Regions from separate parts of the Arthrobacter sp. UYEF36 genome, predicted to be linked through region 1. Evidence: riboswitches for the same ligand, from Rfam matches in the RefSeq annotation. Region 1 holds a riboswitch; each other region holds the start of a gene.
What was found. Region 1 has a riboswitch for thiamine pyrophosphate ahead of thiC (phosphomethylpyrimidine synthase ThiC). Riboswitches for the same ligand answer to the same signal wherever they lie in the genome.
Positions count from the first base shown of each region.

Region 2: it holds a riboswitch for thiamine pyrophosphate, as region 1 does, so the genes downstream of both, ABIB29_RS14885 (ECF transporter S component) here and thiC (phosphomethylpyrimidine synthase ThiC) in region 1, are expected to answer to the same signal.
Region 3: it holds a riboswitch for thiamine pyrophosphate, as region 1 does, so the genes downstream of both, ABIB29_RS02060 (FAD-dependent oxidoreductase) here and thiC (phosphomethylpyrimidine synthase ThiC) in region 1, are expected to answer to the same signal.
Region 4: it holds a riboswitch for thiamine pyrophosphate, as region 1 does, so the genes downstream of both, ABIB29_RS06365 (bifunctional hydroxymethylpyrimidine kinase/phosphomethylpyrimidine kinase) here and thiC (phosphomethylpyrimidine synthase ThiC) in region 1, are expected to answer to the same signal.

Region 1 covers NZ_JBEPOX010000001.1:847,719-855,319, reverse strand. Annotated here, with positions in the region: gene trmD (tRNA (guanosine(37)-N1)-methyltransferase TrmD) at 1-101, opposite strand, end outside; gene rimM (ribosome maturation factor RimM) at 102-713, opposite strand; gene ABIB29_RS03940 (RNA-binding protein) at 825-1,067, opposite strand; gene rpsP (30S ribosomal protein S16) at 1,069-1,491, opposite strand; gene ABIB29_RS03930 (hypothetical protein) at 1,696-2,133, opposite strand; gene ABIB29_RS03925 (VOC family protein) at 2,523-3,398, opposite strand; gene ABIB29_RS03920 (amidohydrolase family protein) at 3,499-4,581, opposite strand; TPP riboswitch at 4,659-4,766, shown strand; gene thiC (phosphomethylpyrimidine synthase ThiC) at 4,762-6,561, shown strand; gene ABIB29_RS03910 (alpha/beta fold hydrolase) at 6,558-7,307, opposite strand; gene ffh (signal recognition particle protein) at 7,366-7,601, opposite strand, start outside.
Region 2 covers NZ_JBEPOX010000010.1:52,651-60,251, reverse strand. Annotated here, with positions in the region: gene ABIB29_RS14905 (glutamate--cysteine ligase 2) at 1-143, opposite strand, end outside; gene ABIB29_RS14900 (UDP-N-acetylglucosamine 1-carboxyvinyltransferase) at 257-1,780, opposite strand; gene ABIB29_RS14895 (energy-coupling factor transporter transmembrane component T family protein) at 1,877-2,680, opposite strand; gene ABIB29_RS14890 (ABC transporter ATP-binding protein) at 2,677-4,311, opposite strand; gene ABIB29_RS14885 (ECF transporter S component) at 4,328-5,002, opposite strand; TPP riboswitch at 5,069-5,211, opposite strand; gene ABIB29_RS14880 (heme-degrading domain-containing protein) at 5,405-5,950, shown strand; gene ABIB29_RS14875 (DUF4386 family protein) at 5,942-6,709, opposite strand; gene ABIB29_RS14870 (DUF4235 domain-containing protein) at 6,855-7,118, shown strand; gene mnhG (monovalent cation/H(+) antiporter subunit G) at 7,136-7,552, opposite strand; gene ABIB29_RS14860 (MrpF/PhaF family protein) at 7,542-7,601, opposite strand, start outside.
Region 3 covers NZ_JBEPOX010000001.1:423,215-430,815, forward strand. Annotated here, with positions in the region: gene ABIB29_RS02045 (RNB domain-containing ribonuclease) at 1-1,011, opposite strand, end outside; gene ABIB29_RS02050 (ferritin-like fold-containing protein) at 1,053-1,724, shown strand; gene thiE (thiamine phosphate synthase) at 1,759-2,466, opposite strand; TPP riboswitch at 2,493-2,627, shown strand; gene ABIB29_RS02060 (FAD-dependent oxidoreductase) at 2,621-4,072, shown strand; gene thiS (sulfur carrier protein ThiS) at 4,057-4,293, shown strand; gene ABIB29_RS02070 (thiazole synthase) at 4,299-5,117, shown strand; gene ABIB29_RS02075 (4a-hydroxytetrahydrobiopterin dehydratase) at 5,200-5,874, shown strand; gene ABIB29_RS02080 (hypothetical protein) at 5,905-6,207, opposite strand; gene ABIB29_RS02085 (DUF3107 domain-containing protein) at 6,277-6,501, opposite strand; gene ABIB29_RS02090 (TetR/AcrR family transcriptional regulator) at 6,559-7,224, opposite strand; gene moeB (molybdopterin-synthase adenylyltransferase MoeB) at 7,308-7,601, shown strand, end outside.
Region 4 covers NZ_JBEPOX010000002.1:505,975-513,575, forward strand. Annotated here, with positions in the region: gene obgE (GTPase ObgE) at 1-148, opposite strand, end outside; gene rpmA (50S ribosomal protein L27) at 266-529, opposite strand; gene rplU (50S ribosomal protein L21) at 591-899, opposite strand; gene ABIB29_RS06365 (bifunctional hydroxymethylpyrimidine kinase/phosphomethylpyrimidine kinase) at 1,254-2,831, opposite strand; TPP riboswitch at 2,814-2,911, opposite strand; gene ABIB29_RS06370 (Rne/Rng family ribonuclease) at 3,017-6,376, opposite strand; gene ABIB29_RS06375 (vitamin K epoxide reductase family protein) at 6,851-7,522, shown strand.

The DNA of each region.
Region 1 (7,601 bases):
ACGTTGAGCTCCAGCAGCCCGTCCTGGCGCGCCTTACCAATCAGGGAGAGCTCCAGCGGCGCCAGATACTCCGGGAAGATGCTGACGACGTCGACCCTCATTTAGGCGTTGTCCCCGGTGTCGGCGCGGTCTTCGGCGCTGCCGGCCGCTGCGGACGCCGGCTTGTCGCCAGCCGGCTTGTCCCCGGGCTTGGCCTCGTCCTCGGCGTTGACCTCGAAGAGTCCCGGCGGCGGGGTGAGCAGCACGTAGCCCTCACCGACGTTGACCTCGGGGACGATCTGCTCCACGAAGGGGATCAGGATTTCCTTGCCGTCCGTCGCGGTGACGACGAGCAGGTCCTGGACCGGGAGGGTGTGCAGGCCGGAAACCTTGCCGACCACCTGGTCACCGACGCGGACCTCCAGGCCTTCAAGCTCGTGCTCGTACCAGCCCTCGTCGTCGTCATCGTCGTCGAGTTCCTCGGTTTCGATGAACAGCTTGGCCCCGCGGAGGGTCTCCGCCTCGTTACGGGTCTCGATCTCCTCGAAGGCGAGCAGCAGGATGTCCTTGTTCCAGCGGGCGCTGATGATGGTGAGCGGGCCGGCCGAGGCAGGCTCCACCACGAACTGGGTTCCCGGAACGAAGCGGTCGCCGGGCGCATCGGTGAGCACTTGGACGGTCACTTCGCCGCGGATGCCGTGGGGCTTGCCGATTCGTGCCACCTGAAGCTGCATCTGTTCCTCTGTTCGGGGTTGGTGTTGGGGGATCTGCGGGGGAAAACAGTCCGGCCCCTCCACCATTATCTGGTGAAGGGGCCGGACTCAAGACAAGTGTTGCTGGAAGCGTTACCGGCGGCGGTCGGTGTCGACGACGTCGACCCTGACCGGCTCGCCGTCCGCCAGTGCTGCAACCACAGTGCGCAAAGCGCGTGCGGTGCGGCCCTGGCGGCCGATCACCCGTCCGAGGTCGTCCTGATGAACGCGCACTTCGAGGGTGTCCCCGCGGCGGTTGTTCTTCGCACTGACCTTGACATCGTCAGGACTGTCAACGATCCCGCGGACGAGGTGTTCGAGCGCTTCTGCCAGCAATTTACTCAGCCTCGGTGGTCTCTGCTTCGGCGTCGGCGGGAGCCTCGGCTGCATCGTCCTTCTTGGCCTTCTTGGTGATGGCTTCCGGGATGATCACGGAACCCTTTTCCGGGGTAACGAAGGCAGCCTTGGGAGCCTTGGTCTTCAAGGTGCCCTCCTGGCCCGGGAGACCCTTGAACTTCTGCCAGTCACCGGTGATCTTGAGGATCGCGGCAACCTGCTCGGACGGCTGTGCGCCGACGCCGAGCCAGTACTGGGCACGGTCCGTGTCGACCTCGATGTACGAGGGCTCTTCGGTCGGGTGGTACTTGCCGATCTCTTCGATGGCACGGCCGTCACGCTTGGAGCGTGCGTCCATGACGACGATGCGGTAGTACGGTGCGCGCATCTTGCCAAAGCGCTTAAGGCGAATCTTTACGGCCACTGTTGTGGTCACTCCTGTTTCTGAAACGGGGTCGAGCCCGGCGTTCTGCACCCGTGGGGCGGGCCGTACTAGGGGGTTCTAAAAGGACAAGATCCGGACGCGGAGAGAGGGGCCACGCAGATCGAGTACCTGTTTATTGTGCCAGATCAGCGCCGGGAATTCGACTTGACACCCGCAACGGGTCCATTCAGGGGCCGAATCGGGTCAGGAGGTCCAGACGTAGAGGCCGGATTTGCTGGCGGGATCGACCTGGGCGGCCAGTTCGGCGAGCTGCCGGACGTAACGGGCGGACTGCTCCGCACCGAAGGGCATGTCCTCTTCGGCGGCCCAACTTTCGGCGACGTCGTCCAGGACGTTGCCCTCACCCTCGGTCTCGTAGCTGAGCAGCTCGGCCAGGGCACGGACCATCGCCGGCGGCACCCCGAGCAGGGAGTCGCTGGCGACATCCACCATGGCGAGCTCGTAGTCGGCACCGGAGGCGTGGACGGCGGTGCCGGCCAGGTCGCCCAGGCGCTCGATTTCGAAGTCGGTGATGTTCGCTATCCGGACGGCACCGGCGGCCGCGGCGGCCCCGCCGTCGAGGGCGGCAGCACGCTTAAGGGCTTCATCGTGGGTGGAAACAAAGACTTCGGTGAATCCCATGGAGCTTGTCCTTAGCTGTCCGGCGGCGCTGGGCCGCTGCTTTTTGGCGTCACTTCAGCCTAGCCGCTCCAGCCCGGCAGGCGCTCAGACCGGACATGCCCTCCCCTGACCGCGACCAATGGACATTTAGCCACTATGTCCGCTCCTGGCCACGACCGGAGGACATGCTCCGTGGTGCTTTCAGCGGAGAGTGGACATGTCCTCCGCCAACCCGGTCGCGCTCTGCCTGACCCGACCTGATCCGGCCTGGCCCGGTGGACATGCCCTCCCCTGACCTGCACGGATGGACATATGGTCACTATGTCCATCCGCTGCCGCCTGCGCTGGACATGTCCCTGAAACCGGGGCCCAGCAGAGGACGGGCTGCGACGCCGGGACCGAGCAGGCCCTCAGCGAACGGCGACGCGGATGCGGTTGCGCCACGGGTCTTCGAAGCGCAGCTCGGCTCCGGTGTGGTGGGATTGGACCCCGGCGGTCTTGAGGCGGTCAGCGAGGGCGCCGACGTCGTCCCCGGCCGGTACCTCGATCAGCACCTCGCCCAGGCCCAGGGTGTCGCGGCGGGGGCCGGCGCCGCGGCTGTTCCAGACGTTCATGGCCATGTGGTGGTGGTAGCCGCCGGCCGAGACGAACAGGGCCTGCCCGTGCCAGCCCGCCGTCTTTTCGAACCCGAGGGTTCCGACATAGAAGTCCTGGGCGGACTGGACGTCGCCGACCTGCAGGTGGACATGCCCGACGCCGGCATCGGCCTCGCGCTGGCCGGCCAGCGACGCCTCGGTGAGGTGCTGCTCGAGGTAGCGCTGCGGGGGCAGGGCCAGGCTGTCCATCACCACGTTCTTGCCGTCCCAGGACCAGGCGTCGCGGGGCCGGTCCCAGTAGAGCTCGATGCCGTTGCCTTCGGGGTCATTGAAATAGAAGGCCTCGCTGACGAGGTGGTCGGCGCTGCCGGTAAAGGACTGCGGCTCGAACTGTGCCGCACTGGCGACGGTGGCTGCCAGCGAGGACTGGTCCTCAAACAGCAGCGCCGTGTGGAAGAGACCTGCCTCGCCGCGGGCGGGCAGGTTCAGCCCGGGGGCCGGTGCCAGGTGGACCAGCGGCTTCCGCTTGCGTCCGAGGTAGAGCCCGCCGTCCTGCTCGGCCACGACGTCGAGGCCGAGGGCGCGCTGGTAGTAGTCCGTCATAAGCTTCATGTCGCCGACCTTGAGCATCACGGTGCCCATGGCGAGTTCGGCGGGAAGAAGATCCTGGGTGCTGGTTTCTGCAGTCATGTGATCGCTCCGATGCTTCGGCGGCCACCGTCCGTCGATGACCCTTCATAGATATAAATTACTTGAAGCTTCAATTTATTCCTAATGGAGCGCGAAGGTTCTAGCGGACCAGTTCTCCGCGCAGCACGATGCCCTTGAGGTTCTGGAGGGTGGCCAGGTTGCGGCGCGGATCCTCGGCGCAGACCAGGACATCGGCGCTGGCGCCGTCGGTGATCCCGTCCGCCCCGAGCCACTCCCTGGCGGCCCAGGCGCCGGCGCCGAGGGCCGCCGCGGCGGGGAGCCCGGCCGCGTGCAGCGCCTGGAGTTCGTCAACGATGCGCCCGTGTTGGATGACGCTGCCGGCGTCCGTCCCGGCGTAGATCGTAACGCCGGCCTCGAAGGCTGCCAGGACGCGTTCCGCCCGGCGCTCCCACAGGGAGCGCATGTGCGCCGCGTACCGGGGGAACTTCGCCTGGGCCTGCGCGGCGATGTCCGGGAACGTGGCGATGTTGATGAGCGTGGGCACGATCGGCACGCCCTGTTCGACGAACCGCGGCAGGTGCCTGGGGAGCAGGCCCGTGGCGTGCTCGATGCAGTCGGTCCCGGCGTCGAGCATGTCATCGAGGGTGTCCTCGGCGAAGCAGTGTGCCGTCACGCGGGCGCCCTCATCGTGGGCGGCAGCGACGGCGTCTTTCAGCGTTCCGGCCGGGAAGCTCGCGGCCAGGTCGCCGGCGTCGCGGTCGATCCAGTCCCCCACGAGCTTCACCCAGCCGTCGCCGGCGCGCGCCTGCTTGCGCACGGCCTCGACCAGGCCATCGGGTTCAACCTCGACGGCGAAGCCCCGCAGGTAACGCCGCGTCCTGGCGATATGCCGGCCTGCACGGATGATGCGCGGCAGGTCGGCGCGCCGCTGGAGCCAGCGGGTGTCGTGCACGGCGCCGGCGTCGCGGACCAGCAGGGTGCCGGCGTCGCGGTCCGCCCGGGCCTGTTGCTCCGCCTGCTGCCCGGTCACGTCCCCGCCGGGGCCGAGGCCGATGTGGCAGTGCGCGTCGACGAGCCCGGGGATGACCCAGCCGTCCAGCACGAGGTCCGGTGCGGCGGCCGGACGGTCGAAGGTCAGCAACCCGTCCACCGACCAGAGCCCGCGGCGTTCCTGGTCCGCCGCGGTGAGAATGGGGCCGGTGAACTCGATGATGCTGGTCATGGCTTCAAGCCTAAGCCTCGGCCTGACCGGGCGGCGTCACACGCGGCGGCCCTCCGGACGGCCTGTGGTAGCTTCGTCTACGACCACACGGGTGCCCTTGCAGGGGCTGAGATCGGGCTGATGCAGCCTGCGACCGTTGAACCTGTCCGGGTAATGCCGGCGAAGGAAGTGAGTATTTTCGTGAATACCCAATTAACCCAGCACAGCCCTGTCCGCAGTCAGGCTGTCCAGGCGACAACCACGCAATCGCTGAAGTCCCACTCCCTGGCTTTCATCACGGACGCCGACCACGGCATCCGCGTCCCGGTGACCGAAATCGCGCTGGCCGACTCCCCCGGCGGCGCCGCCAACGCCCCGTTCCGCGTGTACCGCACCGCGGGCCCCGGGAGTGAACCGGTCCGCGGGCTGGAGCCGTTCCGTGCCCCCTGGATTGAGGCCAGGGCGGACACCGAACCCTACGCCGGCCGGGAACGGGAGCTGCTCGACGACGGCAAGTCCGCGGTCCGCCGTGGTGCGGCGTCGGCCGAGTGGAGGGGCGCCCGCCCGGTGCCGCGCCGCGCCGTCGACGGCACGACGGTCACGCAGATGCGGTACGCGCGGGACGGGGCGATCACGCAGGAGATGCGGTTCGTCGCGCTGCGCGAGAACTGCGACGTCGAACTGGTCCGCTCCGAGGTGGCGGCGGGCCGCGCCATCATCCCCAGCAACGTCAACCACCCCGAATCCGAGCCGATGATCATCGGCAAGGCGTTCCTGGTGAAAATCAACGCCAACATCGGCAACTCGGCCGTGACCAGCTCCATCGCGGAGGAAGTCGACAAGCTCCAATGGGCCACCCACTGGGGCGCGGATACCGTTATGGACCTCTCCACCGGGGACGACATCCACACCACCCGCGAATGGATCATCCGCAACTCCCCCGTGCCCATCGGGACGGTCCCGATCTACCAGGCACTGGAAAAGGTCAACGGCGAGGCCAACGCCCTGACGTGGGAGATTTTCCGGGACACCGTGGTCGAGCAGTGCGAGCAGGGTGTGGACTACATGACCATCCACGCCGGAGTGCTGCTGCGCTATGTGCCGCTGACGGCCAACCGGGTCACCGGCATCGTGTCCCGCGGCGGAGCGATCATGGCCGGCTGGTGCCTGGCCCACCACCAGGAGAACTTCCTCTACACCCACTTCGATGAGCTGTGCAGGATCTTCGCCCGCTACGACGTCGCGTTCTCCCTCGGTGACGGGCTGCGGCCCGGCTCGACGGCGGATGCCAACGACGCGGCGCAGTTCGCCGAGCTGGACACCCTGGCCGAGCTCACGCAGCGGGCCTGGGATTTGGATGTCCAGGTCATGGTGGAGGGCCCCGGGCATGTGCCGTTCCACCTCGTCCGGGAAAACGTCGAGCGCCAGCAGGAACTCTGCAAGGGCGCCCCGTTCTACACACTGGGTCCGCTGGTCACTGATATTGCCCCCGGCTATGACCACATCACCTCGGCGATCGGCGCCACCGAGATTGCCCGCCATGGAACAGCCATGCTTTGCTACGTCACCCCCAAGGAACACCTGGGACTGCCCAACAAGGACGACGTCAAGACCGGCGTGATCACCTACAAGATCGCCGCCCACGCCGCCGATCTGGCCAAGGGCCACGCCGGTGCTCATGAACGCGACGATGCCCTGTCCAAGGCACGGTTTGAGTTCCGCTGGCGGGACCAGTTCGCGCTGTCCCTGGACCCGGTGACGGCCGAGGCGTTCCACGATGAGACGCTCCCCGCGGAGCCGGCCAAGACGGCACATTTCTGCTCGATGTGCGGGCCCAGGTTCTGCTCCATGCGGATCAGCCAGGACATCCGGGACGAATACGGTTCCGCGGACCCGCAGTCCGTGCTGGCAGCCGGGATGCGGGAAAAGAGCAACGAATTCATCGCCTCGGGCGGAAAGGTCTACCTGCCGGCGCCTGCCGTGGGCGGCCCCGGCGGCTAGGAGGCGTGGGCGTGCTGCTGCCGGCCGACGCCGGCGATGAACGCCCGGATGAGCCGGTTCCCCTCTGCTGAGTCCTGCGGCCGGTGCCCGCCCGCCGCGGTGCGGTGCAGGGCGCCGGTCTCACGCAGGTAGCCCGCGATCTCCTCATACAGCGGCTCCCAGCCGCCGGTCAGGACCAAAGTGGGGACGCCGGGGACAATCTGCAGCGGGGCCTCCCAGGGCGGAACCTGCAGGCGCAGGCGGCGCGCCTCCCGCTGGTCTTCCGGGCTGGGGGCGCCAAGGGTCGCTTGGGCCGGGGTATGGGCGGCGAACACCCGGCGGACGAATTCGCGGTGGAAATCCTCATCGCTGAGGTGGTGGCGGACCTCGAAGAGCGGCTGCATCAAGGCACGGTGCGCCGCCGTCGCCGGCAGTTCCGCGGTGAGCGAGAGGCAGGCCGGTTCCACGAGGGTCAGCGAATGCACCAGGTCCGGCCGTTCGACGGCGGCCAGCATCGCGGAGATGGCTCCCTGTGAGTGCGCGACGACGTGGCCGCCGGCCTCGCCGCGGCCGTCGTCGGCCAGGGCACGGAGGACGATGGCGGCGTCGGCGGCGAAGTCGGTTTCCAGCGGTTCCGCAACGGGGTCATACCCGTGCCGGCGCAGGAACAGCGCGTCGTAGTTCAGCGCCATCCCGTGCTGTTTCGGCCACGCCGCAGCACCGAAGCTGCCCGCCCCGTGGACGAAGACTACGCGCTGCTTGAACATGATCTAACCCTATGACACCGGCCCGGCAACGGGCCGGCGACATCTGGGCCGGCAGGGCCTATTTGCCGCCGCCGAGGAACTTGTCGAAGCCCTTGGGCAGGTTCAGCTGGGAGGGATCGAAGTCGCCGCCCTGCTGGCCGAACGCGGCACCGGTCGGAAGGGCCTTGGCGCCCTCGGCCCGCCGGGCCTGGGCATCCTTAAGCTCCTGGGCGGCCTTGGCCGGGTTGCCGGAGCGGGCCTTCTTCTTGGGTGCGCTCTTGGCACCCTTGCGGGCCCCTCCGCCGCCCATGCCGG
Region 2 (7,601 bases), on a different contig from region 1:
TCATGCAGCCGTGCCGGGTCGACCGGACCGGCGTCCTGCTTCGGTGGGACCAGGCTGGGCAGCATGACGTCGGCGAGGGCCAGCAGCATCCCCGTTTCCGGGTCGACTATCAGCAGTTCTTCCTCCACGCCGAAGGTGCGCATGTCTCTATTGTGCGACACGATCCGCCGAAACGCTCTAGGACAACGCGAGGTCACTCCGCGCCCATGCAGGGCCTCCCAATGGGCGCGATCTGACCCCGCGTTGCTGGGGGTGTTCAGTCTTGGAAGTACTCGATCTTCGCGCCGATGGTGTTGAGCCGCTCGGCCAGGTCCTCGTAGCCGCGCTCGATCACGTAAATGTTGCGCAGTTCCGAGACGCCGCGGGCGGCCAGCATCGCCAGCAGCAGGCAGGCCGCGGGGCGGAGTGCCGGCGGGCAGCCCACCTCGGCCGCACGCCATTTGGTGGGTCCGTTGACGTAGATCCGGTGCGGGTCCAGCAGCTGCACCTGGGCGCCGAGCTTGTTCAGCTCGGTCAGGTAGATCGCCCGGTTGTCATAGACCCAGTCGTGGATCATCGTCTGGCCCTGGGCATTCGCGGCGATGACCGCGAAGAACGGCAGGTTGTCGATGTTCAGCCCGGGGAACGGCATGGGGTGGATCTTGTCCTCGGGGGCGCGCAGTTCAGAGGTCCTGGTGGTGACGTCCACCAGCCGGGTGCGCCCGTTCCGGGCGAGGTACTCGCCGGAGACCTCCAGCCGCTGGCCCATCTGTTCCAGCGTCGCGAGTTCGATTTCCATGAATTCGATCGGGACGCGCCGGATGGTCACTTCCGAGTTCGTGACGATGCCCGCGGTGATCAGGCTCATCGCCTCGATCGGGTCCTCGGACGGGAAGTATTCGATGTCGGCGTCGACGGCGGGCACCCCGGCGATCTTCAGCGTGGTGGTTCCCACGCCCTCGATCCCGACGCCGAGCATCTGCAGGTAGAAGCAGAGATCCTGCACCATGTAGTTGGGGCTGGCGTTGCGGATCACGGTGGTGCCGCTGCGGTGCGCGGCGGCCATGATGGCGTTTTCGGTGACGGTGTCGCCGCGTTCGCTGAGCACGAAAGAGCGGTCGTGCCCGTCCGACGGCGGCGCCTGCACGGCGTAGAAGCCGGCGCTGGCGTCGACGCTGAGGCCGAACTGGCGCAGCGCCTGCATGTGCGGCTGCACGGTGCGGGTGCCGAGGTCGCAGCCGCCGGCGTAGGGCAGCCGGTATTCGCTGGATTCGTCCAGGAGCGGGCCCAGCAACATGATGACGCTGCGGGTCCGGCGGGCCGCCTCGACGTCCATCGAGTCGAGGTCCAGCACGGCCGGGCGGCGGATCTGCAGGTCGTTGGCGTTGAGCCAGGTGCATTCGACGCCGATGCTGGTCAGCACCTCGACGATCCGGTTGACCTCTTCGATCCGGGCGAGCCGCCGCAGGGTGGTGGTGCCGCGGTTGATCAGGCTGGCGCAGAGCAGGGCGACGCCGGCGTTCTTGCTGCTGTTGACGTCGACGGAGCCGGAGAGGGTGCGGCCGCCCTCGACCCGGAGGTGCGTCATGGCCGGCCGGCCCACCTTGACGATGCTCCGGCCGAAGATGGACTCGAGCCGCTGGATCATTTTCAGGCTCAGGTTCTGCTTGCCCTGTTCCATGCGGGCAACCGCGCTCTGGCTGGTTCCCAGCTCGGCGGCGAGCTGCCCCTGGGTCCAGCCTTTCTGGCCACGGGCGTCGCGGAGCAGGGCTCCGACTTCTTCAGCAGTCTCTTGAGTCATTCCCAGAAAATATCACGGATGATTTATTCTCCTCCGCGGTTCCGGCCGAAATGCCGTGTAGCTCACAGAAATACCCGCGCCGTGCGATAACAGCCGTTACTGCCGTGCGAGGAAGACCATGTTCCAGGTCCCCGCCGCGAGCGAGGCGGCGACGGCTGCGCCGGCCATCAGCACCCCTCCCAGCAGCACCCAGGCATCCACCCCGCTGAAGGTCGATTTCCGCGCCCAGGTCCGGTGTGCGCCGCCGAAGCCCCGGGCCTCCATGGTGACCGCGAGCCGGGAGGCGCGCCGGACAGCCTGCACCAGCAGCCCGAAGCTCTGCCCCAGGGTGGCGCGGAGCCGCTGCAGCGGACTCCCGTGGGAGCCCACACCGCGGGCACGGCGTGCCATGCCAATGGTCTGCCATTCTTCGGCCATGAGCCCCACGAGCCGCATCGCGGCCAGCGTCCCGAGGACGAAGCGGTGCGGCAGCTTCGCCTTCTGCGCGAGGGCGTCGGCCAGGTCCGTGGGGTCCGTGCAGCTCATCAGCAGCACTGCCGGCAGGGCAATGGCCAGGCCGCGGAGCATGAACCCCAGCCCGAGCTCAAGGGATCCTTCGCTGATAGACCAGATCCTGGCGTCCAACAGGATGCTCCCGCTGTCCGGCGCCAGGATCGTGGTGCTCCAGCCGCCCAGTGCGGCGGCCAGGATCAGCGGCCAGCCGCGCTGCCAGAGCAGGCCGAGAGTCAGCCCGGCCAGCGGAAGGATCGCCAGCTCGAAGGCCAGGGCCACCGAGGCGGACACCCAGTCGATGGACAGCGCCAGCACCATCGTGATGAGCATCACGGCGGCGAACTTTGCCAGCGGGTTGGCGCGGGTCAGCAGGGCATGGTTGCCGCGCAGCATCAGTTCCTGCCTCATGGCGCGGCGACCTTCCCGGGTTCCTGGTGTTCGGGGGCCCGGAGGCTCAGCTCGGTGCCGCCCAGGACCTCGCTGAATTCGGCATCGTGCGTCACGGACACGACGGCGGTGCCGTCGTCGAGCAGCTCGGAGAGGAAGGAAGCCAGTTCCGCCCAGGTGTTGGCGTCCTGGCCGAAGGTGGGTTCGTCCAGGACGAGCACCTGCGGATGGGCGGCGAGGATGGTGGCTACCGACAGGCGCCGTTTTTCGCCGCCCGAGAGCGTGTAGGGGTTGGCGTCCACCAGCTCCGTGAGCCGCAGCCGCTCCAGCAGTTCGTCCACGCGTTCCTCGCCGCGGCCCAGATGCCGGGGCCCAAACATCAGCTCATCGAGCACCCGCCCGGTGACGAACTGGTGCTCGGGTTCCTGGAACACGGTGCCGATCCTGGCGATCAGCTGCTGCGCCTTCCACCGGTACGGATCGATCCCGGCACCGGCGCTGAGATCCAGCGTGGCAGAAACCGTGCCGGACACGGGCGCGAGCAGGCCGGCGAGCGTGAGGGCGAAGGTGGACTTCCCGGAGCCGTTGGGGCCGGTGATGGTCAGGGCCTCCCCGGCCCGGACCTGGGCCGTGATGCCGGACTGCACGGGTTTCGGCGGGATGGGCCGGAAACCGCCGCGGAGACCGGCCCGGCGCGGCCGTTCGCGCGACACGGCCAGGCTTTCCGCGGCCAGCAGGAGCCGCCCCGCGGTGCTGGCGCCGGCTGCGTTCCCTCCCGGCGCGCCGGACGCGCCGGCATCCCGCGCACCGCCGCGCGCCCGGGTCGGCGGCACGTAGCCCGGCACCCAGACGCCCGCCGCGGTAAGCATGTCCCGTGCCTGCGCCAGGACCTGGTCCGGCGGCCCGTCGATCAACACGGCGGAGTCAGTGGCCGATCCCGGCTGCAGCACCACAATCCGGTCCACAAGGTCCTTCCAGACCGAAACCCGGTGCTCCACCACCACCAGGGTGGCTCCGGTCTTCTCCAGGCAGCGGCCGACGGCGTCGCGGACTTCCAGGACGCCGGCAGGATCCAGGTTGGCGGTCGGTTCGTCGAGCAGGATCAGCCCGGGGCGCATCGCCAGGATGCCGGCGAGCGCCAGGCGCTGCTTCTGCCCGCCGGAAAGCGCAGACGTCGGGTGGTCCAGCGGCAGCCGTCCCAGCCCGACGTCGTCCAGCGCTTCCGCTACCCGTGACCAGATATCCGCCGGGGGCACGGAGAGGTTTTCCGCGCCGAAGGCGACATCGTCGCCGAGGCGCGAGAGCACCACCTGGGTCTCCGGGTCCTGCTGCATCAGCCCGGCCCGGCCGCGCCGGGCCCGCGGCGGGGCGCCGTCGATCAGCAGGCTGCCGGCCTCGTCCGCGTCCTCGGGGTCCGCCGCCGCGGCAGGCGCGCGCTCAGTGCTGCCCGCGGCGCTGTCACCGAGCACACCGGCCAGGGCGTGGAGCAGCGTGGATTTGCCGGCACCCGAGGGTCCCAGCAGCAGCACGCGCTCCCCGGGCCGGATGTCCAGGTCCAGGCCGCTGACGGCGGGCCGGGACCGGCCGGCGTGCCGCCAGCCCCAGCCACGGGCGGTGATTGCGGCCGGGCGGACTGTATCGGAGGTTGTCATGATCAGTGTGCGGACGTCAGGAGAAGACCGGCTCCGCGGCTGCCTTGCGGGAGGCAAAGGAACTCAGCACCCCGGTCCTGGCCAGGCCGCGGGTGGCGAGCCAGGACAGCCCGCCGGCGATCACGGCGCCGGAGATGGCAGTGAAAATGATGTACGCGAGCTTGTCGCCGCCGGCGTAGGCGATGTTCCAGCCCCAGGGCATGAATGAATCGTTCAGACCGCAGAACAGGCCCGCCCCGGCACCGGCCAGCAGGGACACCGGCAGGTTGAACTTCCTGTACATAAAGGCGGCGAAGACCAGTTCGGCGCCAAGGCCCTGCAACAGGCCGGAGATGAGCACCGTGGTGCCGTACTGCGAGCCCATGATCAGCTCGCCGGTGGCGGCCACGGCTTCGCAGAACAGCGCGGCGCCCGGTTTGCGGATGATGAGCATGCCCAGCACCGCGGGGATCATCCAGCCGCCGGCGTAAAGCCCGGTGAGCGGCGGGTAGAACGCGTTCACGGGGGCGGAAATGAGGTTGGCGCCCTGGGACCAGGCCCAGAAAATCACGCCGCCGGCCACCGCGATCAACGCGGCCACCACAATGTCCACCACACGCCAGTTATGGCTGCGTCGGGCGGGCGTGGTGGCAGATTCGTGCCCGGCAGGTTCGTGCCCGGCGGGTTCGTGCTTGGCTGATGTGTCAGTCATATCGTCCTCCTGAGGAACAGGAGGGGAGAGTGACCCGGGTCCCGCAGCTTCCGCCGCCGCCCCGCGCACTCTGAGAACTCGACTCCCTTGCGCCGGTACTAACCGGATCAGGTTCGAGGGTCTGCGGCTGTCCGCACTCTCAGCGCCCACCTGTGGTTCCCCGGATTCCTCCGGTGATGCCCGACGGCGGCGCTCCCCTGTCGTATGTAAATATCGCCCTTGTGGGCGTGGCCCAGTTTACACCCGTGGCGGGTTGTTTTCCGGGGCCGTCCGTCACAATCCGCCGGCTTCGGCCCCGGTGACCGGCAACGGCCGGCTTGGTAGAGTCGGCACAGCATCGGAACTCCGGACGCCGCGGTCCGCAGGCCACCAACGGCGGCTAACCAACGGAAGCTGAATCATTTGACCAACTCATCAGTGTCTTCCCCCGGCTACGACCCGGACTCGGCAGAACCGCAGCCGCACGGATCCCTGGCGGCGCTCATCGGCCGCATCCTGGCCGAAATGGATGAGTTGCAGTTCCGGTCATTCAGCAAAGACGACGCCCTGGACCTCGGACTTCTCCTGGTTGAACTTGGCCGGCAGCGCTCCCATCCGATCGCCATCGACATCACCAAGGGTGAGCAGGTGCTTTTCCACGCGGCACTGGAGGGCGCCACTCCGGACAACGAGCGCTGGATCCGGGCCAAACAGCGTACTGCCGTGCGGTACGAAGTCCCGTCGCTGCTGGTCGGTCTTCGGGCCCGGGCGGCCGGGCGGAGGATCGAGGACAACGACTGGTTCGACGAGATGGAGTTCGCCGCGCATGGTGGTGCTTTCCCCATCTATCTGCGCGGAACCGGTATGGTCGCCACGGTCACAGTGTCGGGGTTGCCGCAGAAAGCCGATCACGACCTCGTGGTCGAAGCCTTGTCGGAAATCCTCGGCCGCTCCGGGACGTCAGGCTAGCCTGCTGCTCCTGCCCCTGCCCCGGGGTGTCAGCGCCGCCAGCCGGATCAGCGCAACCCCTACCGCCACGAACCAGACCCACATCAGCACCCCGTAACCCCAGTAGGACTCCGGCACCGCGTGCCGGAGCGCCTCCGCAATGCTGCCCAGTCCGCCGGTGACGATCCCCAGCCACGCGAGGGCCCGTGGCAGCACACCCTTCAGCATGACGACGGAGATCAGCAGGATGCCGAGCGCCGACAGAACGCCGACGGCGGCGGGGGTGTTGTTCTCGGCCACGATGGCCTCGGCGGCGGTCGCGTAGCGGAGCCTGGCGGCGTCGTCGGGCGCGGCCGCGTATCGATCGCTGAGGTAGGCGAGCACCAGGGAGCCCCTGCTGGTGACCGGGACGGCGAGGATCAGCCCCCACGACAGGGCACCGGTCACGGCGGCCAGCAGGGCCAGGCTCTTATCGAGTGGGGCCAGGGCCAGGAAAAGCGCCACGAACACCAGCACCGGCAGGACGTTCGGCACGATCCACAACAGCTGTTCGGCGACGTAGATCCCCTTGTTCCGCGCGATGAATTCCAGCGTCTCGGCGCCTCCGTGGACCGGCGGCGGGGCGGCGAAGTCCAGGACCAGGGCGAGAATCAGCAGCGCCACGAAAAGCACCGAGGAGATGCCGGCCCAGAAATAGAGCCGCCGCCAGGTCTGGCCGTCGGACGATGGGGTGGCCTGAGGCGCGGGGTGGCCACGCGGCCGGGTTTTGGGCTGGTCCATGTTTGAAGGTAGGTCCGGGCCCGACCCGCCCGACAGGGGCGTTGGTCCCGGCCCCCGGCGGCGGTCCCGCGTCCCTGGCTGAACCGCCTGGCCAGGAACGCTAGGCTAGGGGAAGCCCTGTTTCCTCCCACAAGGAGTCCGAAGAATGAACATCTTCATCAAGCTGCTCGGCACCGGCATCAGCCTGCTCGCCGGCTTTGTCGGCACCAAGCTCGTTGACACCGTCTGGGAGAAATCCACGGGCAACAAGCCGCCCAAGGGCCACGACGACGACGTGCCCACCACGCTTCGGTCAGCCCTGACCTTCGCGCTGATCTCGGCGTCTGTCAGCGCGATCATCCAGGTCCTCGCCAACCGCGGCACCCAGCGCGCGATTACGCGCTTCGCCAAGTCCCAGGACCTGGTTTAAGGCGCGTCGTCTAGCCCTCAGCGCCCGTCGGTGGCCGCGCCGCCGTCGTCGTCGGTAAAACCGCGTTTGCCGGCCGCCTGCTGCACCACTGCCTCCAGTTCGTCCGTGCTGAGCAGCTCCGGGTGCAGGTGCTTTGTCCGGTAACCGGCCCGTCCGACCATATGCGCGGACACCGGCACGGTGAGCAGCTGGAAGATCCACGCCACCACCAGCACCGGCCACACCCACCAGGTGCGCATTTGCAGGCCCAGCGCGAAGAGCAGCAGGAACAGCCCCAGCACCTGCGGCTTGGTGGCTGCGTGCATGCGGGTCATGAGGTCCGGGAAGCGGAGCAGGCCCACCGCCGCGGCGAGGGACATCAGGGCGCCGATCACCATAAAGACCGCCGAGACGGCGTCAATCACGGTATCGGCAGAAAATGTCTCAGGATTCACGGGTCTTCTCCCGACGGTCGGCAACGAAGCGGGCGACCGTGACGGAGCC
Region 3 (7,601 bases), 420 kb from region 1:
GGCGGCCTCGGGCACGGTCCCGTCGAAGGGGGTGTAACCGGCGCCGCGGAATAGCATGCCGGCCGAGTGCACGATCGCCAGCTGCCTGGGGTCCGTCGGATCGAGGGTGCGCAGGTACTCGCCGTAGCTGACTTCGCCGTCCCAGGGCTTGCCCAGGGCGCGGGTCTGGCGGTGGAAATGCGCCAGCGAGGCCTCATCCGGGGCCGGCATGGTGCGCAGGATGCCGACCTTGCCCGCCAGCATGATCTCCGCGGCGGCCATCCCCGTCATCAGGGAGATCTGGGCGTTCCAGTCCTCCACGGGCAGCGGCGGCGCGGCGGCGATCCGGTAGCCGCCGTCGGGCAGCTGTTCGATTTCCTGTTCCGGCATGTTCAGGCTGGCGCCGCCGCGGAGCCGTTCCAGCTCAACCCGCTTTATCCCGACTTCCTTGAGCAGCTGCAGCACGGGCGCGGCGGTGCCGGCGTCGAGCTCGGCCTGCACCCCGCGGTAGTTGAGCTTCGCCTGGCTGCGGACGGTTGCACGGCGGACCAGCACCGCGGACACCTCGGCCGCGGCATCCAGCTCGAATTCCCAGACAAACGCAGCGCAGTGCTGGCCGGCCAGCAGGCTGCCGGCTTCTTCGCTGATGATTTCCGGATGCAGTGGAATCCGGCCGTCCGGAGTGTAGAAGGTCTGGCCGCGGCGGCGGGTTTCCGCGTCGAGGGCCCCGCCAGGGGCCACGAAGGAGGGGACGTCGGCGATCGCGTAGAAGACCTTATAGCCCTCACCGGAACGGTCAATGAAGAGGGCCTGGTCCAGGTCGGTGGAGGACGCCGGATCGATGGTCACAAACGCGATGTGCGTGAAGTCCAGCTCCGGCAGCTCATGCCCGGCGACTGCCTCCTTGGCTTCCCGGAGTGCGTCCTCAGGGAAGGGGCCCGGCAGCTCCAGCGTCGTGCGCAGCGCGTTGAGCGCCTCGGCCAGTTGGTTCTTCTGCTGGTGGACACTGGGGGTCAAGCGATGATGGGACACGAAAATCAGATTAGCTTCATTTACGCCATTAGTCTTGGATCATGAGCACATCCCCGGCCGATCCTGCCCGTTACAACAGCTTCCTGATGGATCTGCTCGGCGTGATGGCCTACGGCGAGCTTTCCGCCTTCGAACGACTCTCCTCCGATGCACGGTATTCACCCACCCTGCACGACCGTGCGGTGCTCGGCCGGCTCGCCGTGATCGAGTTCCAGCACTATGAGCTGGTGAGCGCCAAACTCGACGCCATGGGCTTGGACGCGGAGGCCGCCATGCTGCCGTTCCAACCGTCCGTGGACCACTTCCACGAACGCACCCGGCCGGCGGACTGGTACGAATGCCTGATGAAGGCGTACGTCATAGACACCCTCTCCGTCGATTTCTACCGCGCCATTTCCCGCTACGTCGACGCCGGAACCCGGCCCCTGGTGGAGCAGATCCAGTCCGATGGGGGATCGACGGCGGTGCTGCGGGAGCGGATCAAGACAGCCCTTGCCGACGACCCACGGCTCGCCTCGCGGCTGGCGCTGTGGGCGAGGCGGCTGCTCGGGGAAGCACTGACCCAGGCGCAGCGGGTGAGTTTTGAGCACGCCTTCATCGGGGGCCTGATCGGCGCGGACGAGGACCGGTCCAAGGAACTGGTCCGCGAGTTGATGGGGGGACTGGCGGCGAACCACTCACGCCGGATGACCGAGCTCGGCCTGGCCGGCTGAACGGACGGCCCGGACCGGCTTCAGTTTCCCTCGCTCAGTTCTCCGCGGCGTCGAGTGCCGCGAGCAGGGCCCGGGCAGCGTCCGCGGGATTGTCGGCTTCGGTGATGGCGCGGACCACCACGATTCTCCGCGCGCCCGCCTCCACCACCTGCTCCACATTTCCAAGGTCAATGCCGCCGATCGCGAACCACGGCACCTCGCCCGCGACTTCGCGCTCGACTTCGCCATCGACCAGGGCCGATGCCCGGCGGGTCGCGTCGGCCGCGTAGCGCACCAGGTCAAGTCCGACGGCGGCGCGCCCCGGCTTGGTGGGTGTGGCCCACACCGGCCCGGCACAGAAGTAGTCCAGGCCATGGGGGCCGGTGGAGGCGGCAATGGCTGTGTCCACCTGGTCCGGGCTGTGGGTGGAGAGCCCGATCGCGGTGTCCTCGCCCAGGAAGTCCCGGGCAGCCCCGAGGGGGATGTCCTTTTGCCCGATGTGGAACACCGGCGCCCCGGAGAGCGAGGCGAGGTCCGCCCGGTCGTTGACGGCCCAGAGACGGTCGTGTCGGCGGGCCGCCTGGTGCAAAACCTCCAGGAGTTCCAGCTCCTCGGCTGCCTCCAGGGACTTGTCGCGCAGCTGGATGATGTCAACGCCGCCGGCAAAGGCCGCGTCCACGAAGTCCGCAAAGTCGCCCCGGTCCTGGCGGGCCCCGGTGCAGAGGTAAAGGCGGGCAGTGGCGTGGGCGGCATCCTGGCTCATGCTTTCAGCCTAGTTCCTCTAAACTGGGCGAATACCGCGGGAGCCCGCCGCAGCCGATCACGCCACAGGCGTCCGGCGCGGGCGGGCTGAGAGGGCGTCAGAGCCGACCGCTTGACCTGATCCGGTTAGTACCGGCGTAGGGAAGGAATCCTTCATGTGCCCCACATCCGCCCGCGGCACGCCCGCGGGACCTAAAGCAGCGCTGGCCGATGACGCCCAAACCCCGGAATGTTACGACGTTGCCGTGATCGGCGGCGGAGTCGTCGGCCACGGGATCGCCTGGGTAGCGCGACTCTCGGGCCGGTCGGTCGCCCTGATCGACGACGCCCCCGGAAGCGGCGCCAGCTGGGCGGCCGCCGGCATGCTCGCCCCGGTGAGTGAACTGCACTACCAGGAGGAAGCCCTCCTCGAACTCATGCTGGAATCCTCCCGCCTTTGGCCGGCTTTCGCCGCCGGACTGGACGCCGGAGCGGATGGTGGAGCCGGGCGTGCCGGGACGGACACCGGCACGGGTTACCTCACGACGCCGACCCTCGCCGTCGGGGCCGACGCCGCCGACCGCCGGGCGCTCGCGGACCTGCGCGCCGTCCAGCAGGCGTACGGCCTCGCTGTCGAGCCGCTGACCGTCCGCGAGGCGCGACTGCGTGAGCCGCTCCTGAGCCCGGGCATCTCCTGCGCTTTCGACATTCCCGCCGACCACCAGGTGGACCCCCGCCGCCTGCTCGCCCGGATCGGCGGGCTCCTGGCCGCCGACAGCCGCTGCCGGATCATCAGCCGGCGCGCTTCCGGGCTGCTCTGGGCGGACGGACGGGTGGCGGGTGCCAGCTTGGTCGGCGGCGGTACGGTCCGGGCCAAAGAAACCATTGTGGCCAACGGCCTGGGCGCCGCCGCACTCAAGGGCCTGCCCGCCGGACTCCGGTTGCCGCTGCGGCCGGTCCACGGCGACATCCTCCGGCTCCGGGTGCCGGAAAAACTGCGGCCGCTGCTGACCTCAACGGTGCGGGGACTGGTCCGTGGGGTGCCGGTCTACCTCGTTCCCCGGCAGGACGGCACCGTGGTGATCGGAGCCACCCAGCGGGAAGATGACCTCGGATCCGACAGCCAGACGGAAGCCTCGGACCGCGGCAACCCGGCTGGCGGTAACGCTGCTGGCGGCAACCCCTCTGGCGGCAACGCGGCTGGCGGCAACCCCTCCGGCGGCGCCGTGTCCGCGGGCGGCGTCTACCAGCTGCTGCGCGACGCGCAGCAGCTGGTCCCCGCCGTCGCCGAACTGGAACTGCTCGAGGCCACGGCGCGGGCCCGGCCCGGGACCCCGGACAATGCGCCGCTGCTGGGCCGGGTCGCTGATCCGCAGCACGGGGACGTTGCGGGGCTCATCATCGCCACCGGGTTCTTCCGGCACGGCATCCTGCTTACCCCCGCTGCCGCGGAGATCTGCCGGCAACTGCTGGACGGCGTCGCGGACCCCCGCTGGGCGCACTTCCGGCCTGACAGATTCGCCACCGGCACGCCGGTCACCGGACCGCCGGAAACAGCCCACCGGGACACCACCCACCTCGACACCACCCCTGAGCACAGCAAGGAAACGGTATGCGCATCAGACTGAACGGAACAGAGCACTCGCTCGCCGACGGCGCCTCGGTCAGCACCCTCGTCAGCCAGGTCACCGGCCGGTCGCTGGCCCCGAACGGCCAATCTGCGGACGGCGGCAAACTTGGGGTCGCCGTGGCCCGCAACGCGGAGGTGGTTCCCCGCAGCCAATGGCACGGCACCGCGCTCGCCGACGGCGACGACATCGAGCTGGTCACGGCGGTACAGGGAGGATGAGCAACATGGCGGAAACCACACGGGTCACGGTCCAAGCGGTCTCACCGGCGGCGACAGATCCCTTTACGGTCGACGGCGTGCAGCTGGGGTCGCGGCTGATCATGGGCACCGGCGGGGCGCCGAGCCTGGACGGTCTGGGGGCCGCGCTGCTGGCCTCCGGCACCGAGCTGACCACCGTCGCGATGCGGCGCTACTCGCCCGCGGAAGCCGGGTCGCTGTTCCAGCTGCTGCTGGACCACAACATCCGGGTGCTGCCCAATACCGCGGGCTGCTTCACCGCCAAGGACGCCGTGCTGACGGCCGAACTGGCCCGCGAAGCCCTCGAAACGGACTGGGTGAAGCTGGAAGTCATAGCGGACGAGCACACCCTGCTGCCGGATGCCGTGGAACTCGTCGAGGCCACCGAACTGCTCGTGGGCCGCGGGTTCAAGGTCTTTGCCTACACCAATGACGACCCGGTGCTGGCCCTGCGGCTGGAAAACCTTGGCGCCGCCGCGGTGATGCCCCTGGGCGCGCCGATCGGTACCGGCCTGGGCATCCTGAATCCGCACAACATCGAGCTGATCGTTTCGCGGGCCTCCGTGCCCGTGGTCCTGGACGCCGGGATCGGCACCGCCTCCGACGCCGCCCTGGCCATGGAGCTTGGCTGCGACGCCGTGCTGCTGGCCACGGCCGTGACCCGCGCGCAGAATCCGGTGCTGATGGGGGAGGCCTTCAAGCACGCGGTGATCGCCGGTAGGCTGGCCAAAAGGGCCGGCAGGATCCCGCGCCGGGAGCACGCTCTGGCGTCCTCGGCAATGGAGGGCCGGGCCGAATTCCTCTAGGGCCGGACCAGCCCAGCCCGCACACCCTGCGGTCGGGGCCATGCAGCGGAAGGCCCGGCCCGACGCAGCAAAGGAGCCCGCCATGGCAACCCCCGACGACATCCTCAACGAGAGCCAGGTCGACGCCGCCCTGGCAGAGCTGCCGGACTGGAGATACCGGCTCGGTGGTCTCGTCACGGCCTACAAGGCACCGACGGCGGCCGCGGCGCTGGAGCTGATTGCCGCCGTCGGACGCTTGGCCGAGGAGCAGAACCACCACCCGGACCTGGATTGGCGCTACAACCGGGTCTTCCTGCGTTACAGCTCCCACGACGCCGGGGACGAGGTCACACGGCGGGACGTCGCGGCCGCAGCTGCCGCCGGTGCGGCAGCAGCCGGAGTCGGCGCCACCGCGGAACCGGGCCTGTACCGGACTGTGGAGGTGGCCATCGACTCCGAGGATCCGGCCGCCATCGCGGAGGTCTGGCGGGTGGCCCTCGGCTACCGCCGGGGCGGCGCGAATGACCTGGTGGACCCGTTCGGGCGTGGCCCTACGCTCTGGTTCCAGGAGACATCCACTCCCAGCCCCAACCGGGTGCACCTGGATATTCACCGAAGCAGGGCCGAGTCGGGGCCCGTGCTGGCGAAAACTGCGGCCGCCGGGGCGTTAATGAACCGTGACCACGCACCCAACTGGGTGGTGGTCACGGATGCGCAGGGAAACCAGCTGTGCCTGTGCACCGAAGCCGGCCACGGAGCCGGTGTGCCGGAGGCATGAGCTCCGGCAACCGGCCCGCTGCCCGGCGGGCTAGTAGCGCAGGATGGCGGTGAGCCGGGCGGTGTCGCGGCTGGTGCGGGTTTTGCCGAGGTACAGCACGGCCGCCACGGAGGCGGCGGCGCCCAGGACCATGGGCAGCACCCATGGAATCCAGGTCAGCCCCGGCTGGTAGCCGAGCCCGGCGGCCATGAAGGCGATCCAGCTCAGCATCCCGACGGTTAGTGATACCCCGGCCGGCACGGCGATGCCGTACTTGGCGTGGCGCTTGTCGTTGGCCCACACCACAAAGCCCGCGGCCACGGTTACCAGGGCGACCACAATCAGGGAAAGCACGTCGGGACTCCTTGCGGATCGGGGGACCGGCCGGCAGCGGTGCTGCCGGCGCGCAGGTGGGGCTGGTGGTTAGAGCGCGCCGAAACCGACGCGGCGTGTTTCCTCGGCGCCGATTTCAACATAGCCCAGGACGTTCGCGGGAATGATGATCTGGCGGCCCTTTTCGTCGGTCAGGCGCAGCTCCGTGCCCTTCGCGATGGCCTCGCCTACCACTTTGGCAACGGCGTCGGCCTCTTGGGCCGATTCCAGGACAATTTCGCGGCCGATGTTCTGTATGCCGATCTTTACTTCCACAGCAAGGCCTCCCAGCCAATCAAAGTTCGTCTCTTCGGTGTTATCTCTATTTGTAGTCTAGGTTTCCTTGGGGAAGCGGGAGATTCCGCGCCAAGCTAAACGGTAGATGAGATCGCTGGCCACATCGAGGTCAAGATTCCCGTCGGTTTCCAGCCAGTACCGGGCGCTGACCTGAGCCATTCCGGCGAGACCGCGGCCCAGCAGCTGGGATTCCAGTTCGGGCAGCTTGGTGTCCTCGGCGATGACCCGGGCGACGGCGTCGGCGAAGGTTTTGTTGAAGGCTTCCAGCCGTGCACTGACATCGGCGTCATTGACGAGGTCGGATTCGAAAACGAGGCGGTGGGCCTGGTCGTCGCTGGCGATGAAGCGGAAGTAGGCCCGCATGACCGCCTGGACGCGCTCATCGTTGTCCGTAGTGGAATTCAGGGCCCCGAGCAGCAGCCCGATCAGTTTGCTCAGCTGGCTGTCCAGCAGGGCCATATACAGCTCGCGTTTGGACGGGAAGTGCTGGTACAGCACCGGCTTGCTGACGTGGGCGGTCTCGGCTATTTCGTCCATCGCGGCCCCGTGGTAGCCGTTGGCAACGAACACTTCCTGGGCCGCCGCGAGCAGCTGTGCCCGGCGCTCATCGCGGGGTAGCCGCGCCGATCGCTGTCCGCTGCGTGCCGGGACGTCCGGTGACTTTCCGGCATGACCCCGCTCAACCGGTGCCTGATGAACCACTGTGGGCCTTCTTTCCTTGCTGTTACGTCCACTTTACGTGCCGGTAATATGACCTGGCGGCATCTTCGGGCATAGATTGAAGTATGGCCTCCAAGTTCACCCCCAGCCCAGCCTCCGCAGCTCCGGAAACAGTATCCGGGGCGCCCGGACCGCTGGTGGAACCGGCCGACGGCTTGAGCCCGGATGAGGTGGAGCGCTACTCCCGGCACCTGATTATTCCGGAGATCGGGTCGATCGGGCAGCTCCGCCTGAAGAACGCCAAGGTCCTTGTGATCGGCGCCGGCGGCCTGGGCTCTCCCGCGCTGCTGTACCTGGCGGCTGCAGGGGTGGGAACGCTGGGAATCGTCGACGACGACACCGTGGACCTGAGCAACCTC
Region 4 (7,601 bases), on a different contig from region 1:
CGCGCAGGATGACGTCGCCGCCGTTGCCGCCGTTGCCGCCGTCGGGACCGCCGAGCGGCTTGAACTTCTCGCGGTGAACGGAGACACAGCCGTGGCCGCCGGTACCGCCGGATACGTGCAGTACTACCCGGTCTACAAAGCTAGCCACGTGGATCTCCTCAGTGCTGTTCCCCGGGTGTCCAAAGACTCCCAAGATGATTGTAATGCGGTTAAAACACCGGTGGAGCGGACCTAATGGTCCGCCCCACCGACTTAAGACTTGTTGTTACTCTGCAGCTGCTGCAGCCACGATGTTCACAACGCGACGACCGCGGCGGGTGCCGAACTCGACGGCGCCGGGGGTCAGGGCGAACAGGGTGTCGTCGCCGCCACGGCCAACGCCGGCGCCCGGGTGGAAGTGGGTGCCACGCTGGCGGACGATGATCTCGCCTGCGGAAACTACCTGGCCGCCGAAGCGCTTGACGCCGAGGTACTGGGCGTTCGAGTCACGACCGTTGCGAGTGGAACTCGCGCCTTTTTTATGTGCCATTTGGAAATGCCTGCCTTAAAATTCTGGGGAATCTGCTGAAAACCTGAACAGTAACGAGTAGTTACTTGATACCGGTGATCTTGACCTTGGTCAATTCCTGACGGTGACCCTGGCGCTTCTTGTAACCGGTCTTGTTCTTGAACTTCTGGATGACGATCTTGGGACCGCGAAGGTCCTCAAGGATCTCAGCCGTAACCTTTACCTTGGCCAGGTCCGAAGCTGCAGACGTGACCTTGTCACCGTCTACCAGGAGCAGTGCGGGCAACTCAAAGGTGCTGCCGGCTCCACCGGGGACGCGGTTCAGGGTAACGAAGTCTCCAACGGAAACCTTCTCTTGGCGGCCGCCTGCGCGGACAATCGCGTACACCACTGGGGAACTCACTTCTCTCGACGTTTATTACTAGATTTGCGTGCGGAACCTGGGTCCAAAGTTTTTGGTCCGGCTCACGCTGTGCCTCTACGCCGGTGGGTTCCCCGGGGGGACCCATGAGCTATCCCGTGGACAATCGCACTCGAAATCAAGTGGAGCGTCCTCAAGGTCATAACCCAAGTGTTGGCGTAAGCACCGAAGATCCAGACTACGCTAATTTTGCCTTCGGCCGCAAATGAGGCTGGTTCCGAAGGGAGGTACGTGGTAGGCGCCACTCTGTATGGACAGGGTGTTGCCGCAACGACTTCCGGAACCGTGCCCACCTATCGTACAGGCTCCGTCCGGCTCCCGGGCTCAGGCGTGCAGCCGCGGCGCGTCGAAGAAATCGACCTCGTACCGGGCGGACTGCCGGAACGCCGTCATCATGGCCTGCCGTTCGCTCTCCGAGGCCGCTCTTGCCGCTGCGTCGGCATAGGCGACCGCCTGCCGGGTGGCGGCGGCGAACGCCTCATCCGCGTAGGTGCGCAGCCACGCCGCATAGGGATGCGCGTCCGGGGCGCCGGCGGCGAGGAACTGCGCGTGCAGGGTCTCCCCGACCTCGGCGTAGAGCCAGAAGCACGGCAGTACAGCGGCCACCAGCACCCCGTAGCTGCCGGAGACCGAGGCAGCCAGCAGATGGTCCACGTAGGACTTGGTGACCGGTCCCAGCGTCACACCCGCCGAACGGGTGCCCAGCCAGGTGCGGTGCAGCTCCGACTCGACTTCGAGGCAGTTCTGTGCGGAACGGGCCCAGAAGAGCTGCTCGGCCTCTGTGGGCGCGATCGCCGCGGCGCGGGCCAGGACGCGGGAGTAGCCGTTCAGGTACAGGGCGTCCTGGGCGAGGTAGTAGGCAAACTCCTTCTCCGGCAGCGACCCGACGGCCAGGGCCTTGATGAAGTCCAGTCCATAGATCGCCGCCAGGTCCCCGGTGGCCGCTTCCCGGAGCGCGGCGGCGAAGGTCCCCGCGGCCGGGACGCGGCCGGTCCTGCCATGGTCCTGGGTGTGCTGCTGGACGTGGTGGAAATGATGGACCGGGCCGTTGCCGGTTCCGACGTCGAGGTCCGCCGAGGTGCGCAGGGCCTCCTGCAGCCAGGGCTTGACCTCGCGGAGCGCGGTCTCCCAGTCCCCCGGCCCGGCTTGTCCCATGATTCTGGCCTGCACGGTCGCCATCGCCGAGGACAACGAGCATCCGGTGCCGTGGCTGTTGCGGGTGGGCACCCGCTCCCCCGGCACCACAACGACGTCCTGGGCCAGCAGTCCTCCGGTGTTGACCAGCGCATCCGGGCAGCCGCCGCCGTCGAGGTGGCCGCCCTTCACCAGGACCGTCGCCCCGGTCTGCGCGGCGAGCCGTTTGCCCTGTTGCAGCGCCACAGCCCAGTTTCCGGCGACGGGCTCGTCGAGCAGGAGGGCGAGTTCGGCGAGGTTGGGGGTGATCAGGTCCGCGTACGGCAGCAGCGCCAGCAACGCCGTCTCGGCGGACGCCTGGAGCAGCCGGTCGCCACTCGTCGCCACCATCACCGGGTCCAGGACGACGACGGCGGGCCGGACCTTCTCCAGCCAGCTGCGGACGGCGTCGATCACGGCAGCATCCCCCAGCATCCCGATTTTGACGGCGTCGATGTCGATGTCCTGGCTGACGGCGTCCAGCTGTGCTGTGAGGAACGCTGCCGGCGGGACATGGACGGCGCTGACGCCGCGGGTGTTCTGCGCGGTCAGGGCGGTGATGGCCGCCATGCCGTAGCCGCCGTGCGCGGCGATGCTTTTGAGGTCGGCCTGGATCCCGGCGCCGCCGGAGGGGTCGGATCCGGCGATCGCGAGCACCCGCGGGATCCGGGGTGCCGAGGGGGCAGGGACACACGGAAGAAACGTAGAGGTGGTGGTCAAGAGAGACATCCCTTCGCCGGTGCTAACCGGACAGGTTCAACGGGTCTGGATCTCAGCCGGCTCGATGCGCGGCACCCCGTGTCAGGTTTCCAGCCTAGCCGTATCCCTTAACGAAGTCGCGGGTGCGGCCCGGACCTGGTCGTATTGCTACGCCGTCCGGACCGCACCCGCGGCCCTGCTGAACTGTTCCGGTGCTAGAGCTCCGAGGCCGGAACCCCGACTCCGAGGATGATCGGTTCGCTCGCGGCAGGCCTGGCCGCCGGCGTGGTGGCCGCCGGGACCTTGGCCTCATGCACCGAAATGGCGGCGGCCTGCCGGGTTTCCTGGCGTTGTTCCACCGAGGTCTCGTTGGCTGCACCCTGGGCGCGGCTGGCGCTGCGGTTGCGGCGTCCACGGCGTGCCCGGGAGGTGCCGGCCTCGGCTTCCGCTTCGGTCTGGGAACCCGGCGCCTGGGCGCGTCCCGGTCCGGTTCCGCCCGTGCGCGCCGGAGCGGCCGTTGCGGTCCGGGCTGCCGGAGCCTTCGTTGCCGGCGCATTCACGGACGGCGCAGCCGTTTCCTGCAGAGCCGGTTCCTGCGCGGCCGGTTCCTGCGCGGCCGGAGCCGTGGCTGTCGGGGCCGTGGCTGTCGGGGCCGTGGCTGCCGGTGCCTCGGCTGCCGGTGCCTCGGCTTCACCCAGGTGGGCGAAGGCCTCGGTCAGGAGGTCCAGGGTGAGCGCAGGCGCACTGGACTCGTCTCCGTGTTCCACGAACGGCAGGGCGACCTGCTCGCCGCCGAACGTCAGCACGGCGGCGGGACGTCCGGCAGCTTCCTCCGTGGCGGCCAGCTCGACGGCTGCCTTGAGGGCGGCCTGGCGGGTCCCGGCGTCGGCAGCGGTGGCCGCTTCCCCGTCATGCAGGTGGGCGGCGTGCGCCGCGGCCGCGATGTTCGCCAGCGCCGCGCGCGTGGTCTCGGCCTTGGCGTGGCGCTCGGCCTCGGTGGGCTCGGCGTGGACTGCTGCCGGGGCGGACTGCTCGTCCGTGCCCTGGCCGCCCCTGCCGCGGCGGCGGCCCTTGCGTTCGGTCCGCGCGGCGGCGGGCTGGTGCTCAGTGCGCGGAACGTGGTGCTCGGCCGCCACGACGTTGGCGCGGCGGTGCTCCACCGGCTCATCGTGGGTGACGATGCCCCGGCCGGCGCAGGTTTCGCACTGTTCGCCGAAGACTTCCAGCAGCCCGGTGCCCATCCGCTTGCGCGTCATCTGCACGAGGCCCAGCGAGGTTACCTCGGCGACCTGGTGCTTGGTCCGGTCCCGTCCCAGGCACTCCACCATGCGGCGCAGCACGAGGTCGCGGTTCGATTCGAGCACCATGTCGATGAAGTCGATCACGATGATGCCGCCGATGTCGCGGAGCCGGAGCTGCCGGACGACTTCCTCGGCTGCTTCGAGGTTGTTCTTGGTGACAGTTTCTTCGAGGTTGCCGCCGCTGCCGGTGAATTTGCCGGTGTTGACGTCCACCACGGTCATGGCTTCGGTGCGGTCGATCACGAGGGAGCCGCCGGAGGGCAGGAAGACCTTGCGGTCCAGGGCCTTGTGGATCTGCTCGTCGATGCGCCACGCGGCGAAGATGTCCGTGTCCTTGGTCCACTTCTCCAGCCGGCCCACGAGATCCGGCGCGACGTAGGTGACGTAGGCCTCGATGGTGTCCCAGGCTTCCTCGCCGGAGACGATCAGCTTGGAGAAGTCCTCATTGAAGACGTCACGGACCACCTTGATGGTCAGGTCGGGTTCGCCGTAGAGCAGTTCGGGGGCGAGGATCTTGGTCGAGGTCGACTGTCCCTCGATTCCTTCCCACTGGGCGCGGAGGCGGTTGATGTCGTGCGTGAGCTCTTCCTCGGACGCACCCTCGGCGGCGGTGCGGACAATGACGCCCGCATCTTCCGGCAGGCGGTCCTTGAGGATCCGCTTCAGGCGGTTGCGTTCGACGTCGGGCAGCTTGCGGGAGATTCCGGTCATGGAACCGCCGGGGACGTACACGAGGTAGCGGCCGGGCAGCGAGATCTGGCTCGTGAGGCGGGCGCCCTTGTGCCCGACCGGGTCCTTGGTGACCTGGACCAGCACGGAGTCGCCGGATTTCAGCGCGTTTTCGATCCGGCGCTGCTTGCCCTCGAGGTTGACGGATTCCCAGTTGACTTCACCGGCGTAGAGCACGGCGTTGCGGCCGCGTCCAATGTCGACGAAGGCTGCTTCCATGGACGGCAGCACATTCTGGACCTTGCCCAGGTAAACGTTGCCGATCAGGGAATCCTGCTGGGTCTTTGACACGAAGTGTTCGGCCAGGACGCCGTCCTCGAGGACGCCGATCTGGATTCTGTCATCGCGCTGGCGGACGATCATCTGGCGGTCGACCGATTCGCGCCTGGCCAGGAACTCGGCCTCGGTGATGACGGTGCGGCGGCGGCCGGTGTCGCGGGATTCGCGGCGGCGCTGCTTCTTCGCTTCAAGCCGGGTGGAACCCTTGAGGGACGTGACGCGGTTGTTGACGGGCGCCTCGGTGGCTGCACGGGGTGCACGGACGCGGGTCACCGTGTTGGGCGGATCGTTGTCGTCCCCGCCGGTCAGTTCCAGGTCCTGGTCACCACGGCGGCGGCGGCGGCGGCGGCGCGAGGTCACGCCGTCTTCGAGCTGCCCCTCGGCGCCCTCTTCTGCTTCTTCTTCGGCGTCTTCAGATTCGCTTTCGGCACCGGCCTCGCTGTCGGATCCGCGGCTGCTGCGTCCACGGCGCCCGCGGCTGCGGCGGCGGCGGCGGCTTCCGGCGTCCTCGCCTTCACCTTCCTCGCCCTCTTCTTCGTCAGCTTCTGCCACAGCGGCGGCCGCCGGGGCCGGGCGCACGGCGGCGGCCAGGTCGGGTGCCTGGAAGATCATCGAGGTGACCGCTCCCGGCTCAAGGAAAAGCGAGGCGGCGGCGGAGGAGGGTGCTTCGGCCGGCGTTTCTTCCGCTGCCACAGGGGCTGCGGCGGGTGCCTTGACGGGGGCGGAGACGACGGATGCTGCCTCCGGGGGGACAACGGTTTCCTCCGCGGCCGGAGTCTCGTTGACGGATTCGCCTGCCGGGGCCGGGGCGGCGGGGGCTTCCACGGCGGGGGCAGCGGCCTTGGCGCGGCTGGCGCGGCGCCGGACCGGCTTCTCTGCCGGAGCTGCAGCGGCCTCGGCGGCCGGGGCGGCGGCAGCCTCTGCTGCCGGGGTGTCGGCGTCATCAGCGAAGGCCGGGAGGGGTTCGGCGACCTTGCGGGCGCGGGAACGCCGGGCGGGTGCTTTGGCCTTGGCTTCGGCGGCCGGAGCCTCGGCCGCGTCAGTCACCTGTGCGGGGACTGCGTCGGCTGCATCCAGGGCGGGAACTGCTGCGACTGCTGCGTCCTCGGGAGCGCCTGCTGCGTCCGCGGGGGCTTCCTTCTTCGGAAGGGCCTTGCGGCGGGTCCGGACGGGCCGCTTCGGCGGCGTTGCCACAGCTGCGGCTTCTGCTGAATCGTCGGCGCCGAGGGCGTTGTCATTAACCGTTACAACCTGGTCATTATCCATATCTGGCGACACTCCTGCCCCTGACGTGCCGCCACATCCGGCACCCGTTGGGGCAAATATTTGTCAACACCCGCAGGCATTGACAGAAGTCAATTGGATACCCTCAGGTTCGCACCGGCAGTGGGGTGCGGCAGCCCTGGAGGGCCGGCGGAATTGTTCTGAAACCCGTTGATCTACACGTCACAACCAGGTGCCGTCCAATGGCATTGCGGGACAGCCGGGATCAGAGGATCCGTGGCTCCCTGCTCATCATTGGCGGTCTTGGGAACAAAGTCGCCGGACCGGAATCCGGATGTGGATCGGGTTCCAGCCACGATCATTGTCTCACAGGACCCGCCAAATCAGGCGTAAGCGAGGCATCCGGACCGCACCGTGGACCGAATCACCGGGGACAGCACGACGCTTCCCGGACTTCATCCAGCCTCCGGCGATAGAATCGGGCTAGCAGCACCCGACCCGAAGGACTTTCATTCCATGCCCACCATCTCCAGCGCCACCAGCGAGGCCGCCGCCCAGCAGCAAGGCTCCAGCACGTCGGTCGCGGAACGGCCCTCGCCTCCGATGACACGCGACCGCCCGTTCGCATGGCTGCTCCTGATCACCGGCGTCGTGGGCTGGATTGCCTCCGGCGCCCTGGTGCTGGAAAAGCTCGAGGTCCTCAAGGATCCCAGCCACGTGACCGTGTGCGATGTGAACCCCTGGATCTCCTGCGGGCAGGTCATGCAGACCTGGCAGGGTTCGGTGTTCGGCTTCCCGAACATGTTCATGGGCATCGTGGCATTCGCGGTCGTCATCACCACGGCCATGGGCATGCTTGCGGGAGCCACGTTTGCCCGCTGGTACTGGCTGGGCCTGCAGGCCGGCGTGACGCTGGGCTTCGCGTTTGTGGTGTGGCTGTGGTCGCAGGCACTGTACTCCATCCACATCCTGTGCCCGTTCTGCATGGTCGTCTGGGCTGCGATGATTCCCCTGTTCGTCTGGGTTACCGTCCGCAACGTGACCCACGGCGTGATCCGCCTGCCCGCGGGCGCCACCAGGATCCTGGGCGACTCGGGCTGGATCATCACGGCGCTGCTCTACGTGGCCGTGATCGCCACCATTTTCTTCGCCTTCATCCAGGTCTTCATCGGGACGTCCGGCTACTAGGTGCAGGACCTGCGGTCAACCTCCGGTTAGCCACCGCCGAGGGGGGCAGTTTGGGGCCCATGTGGTGTTTTCAATGGGC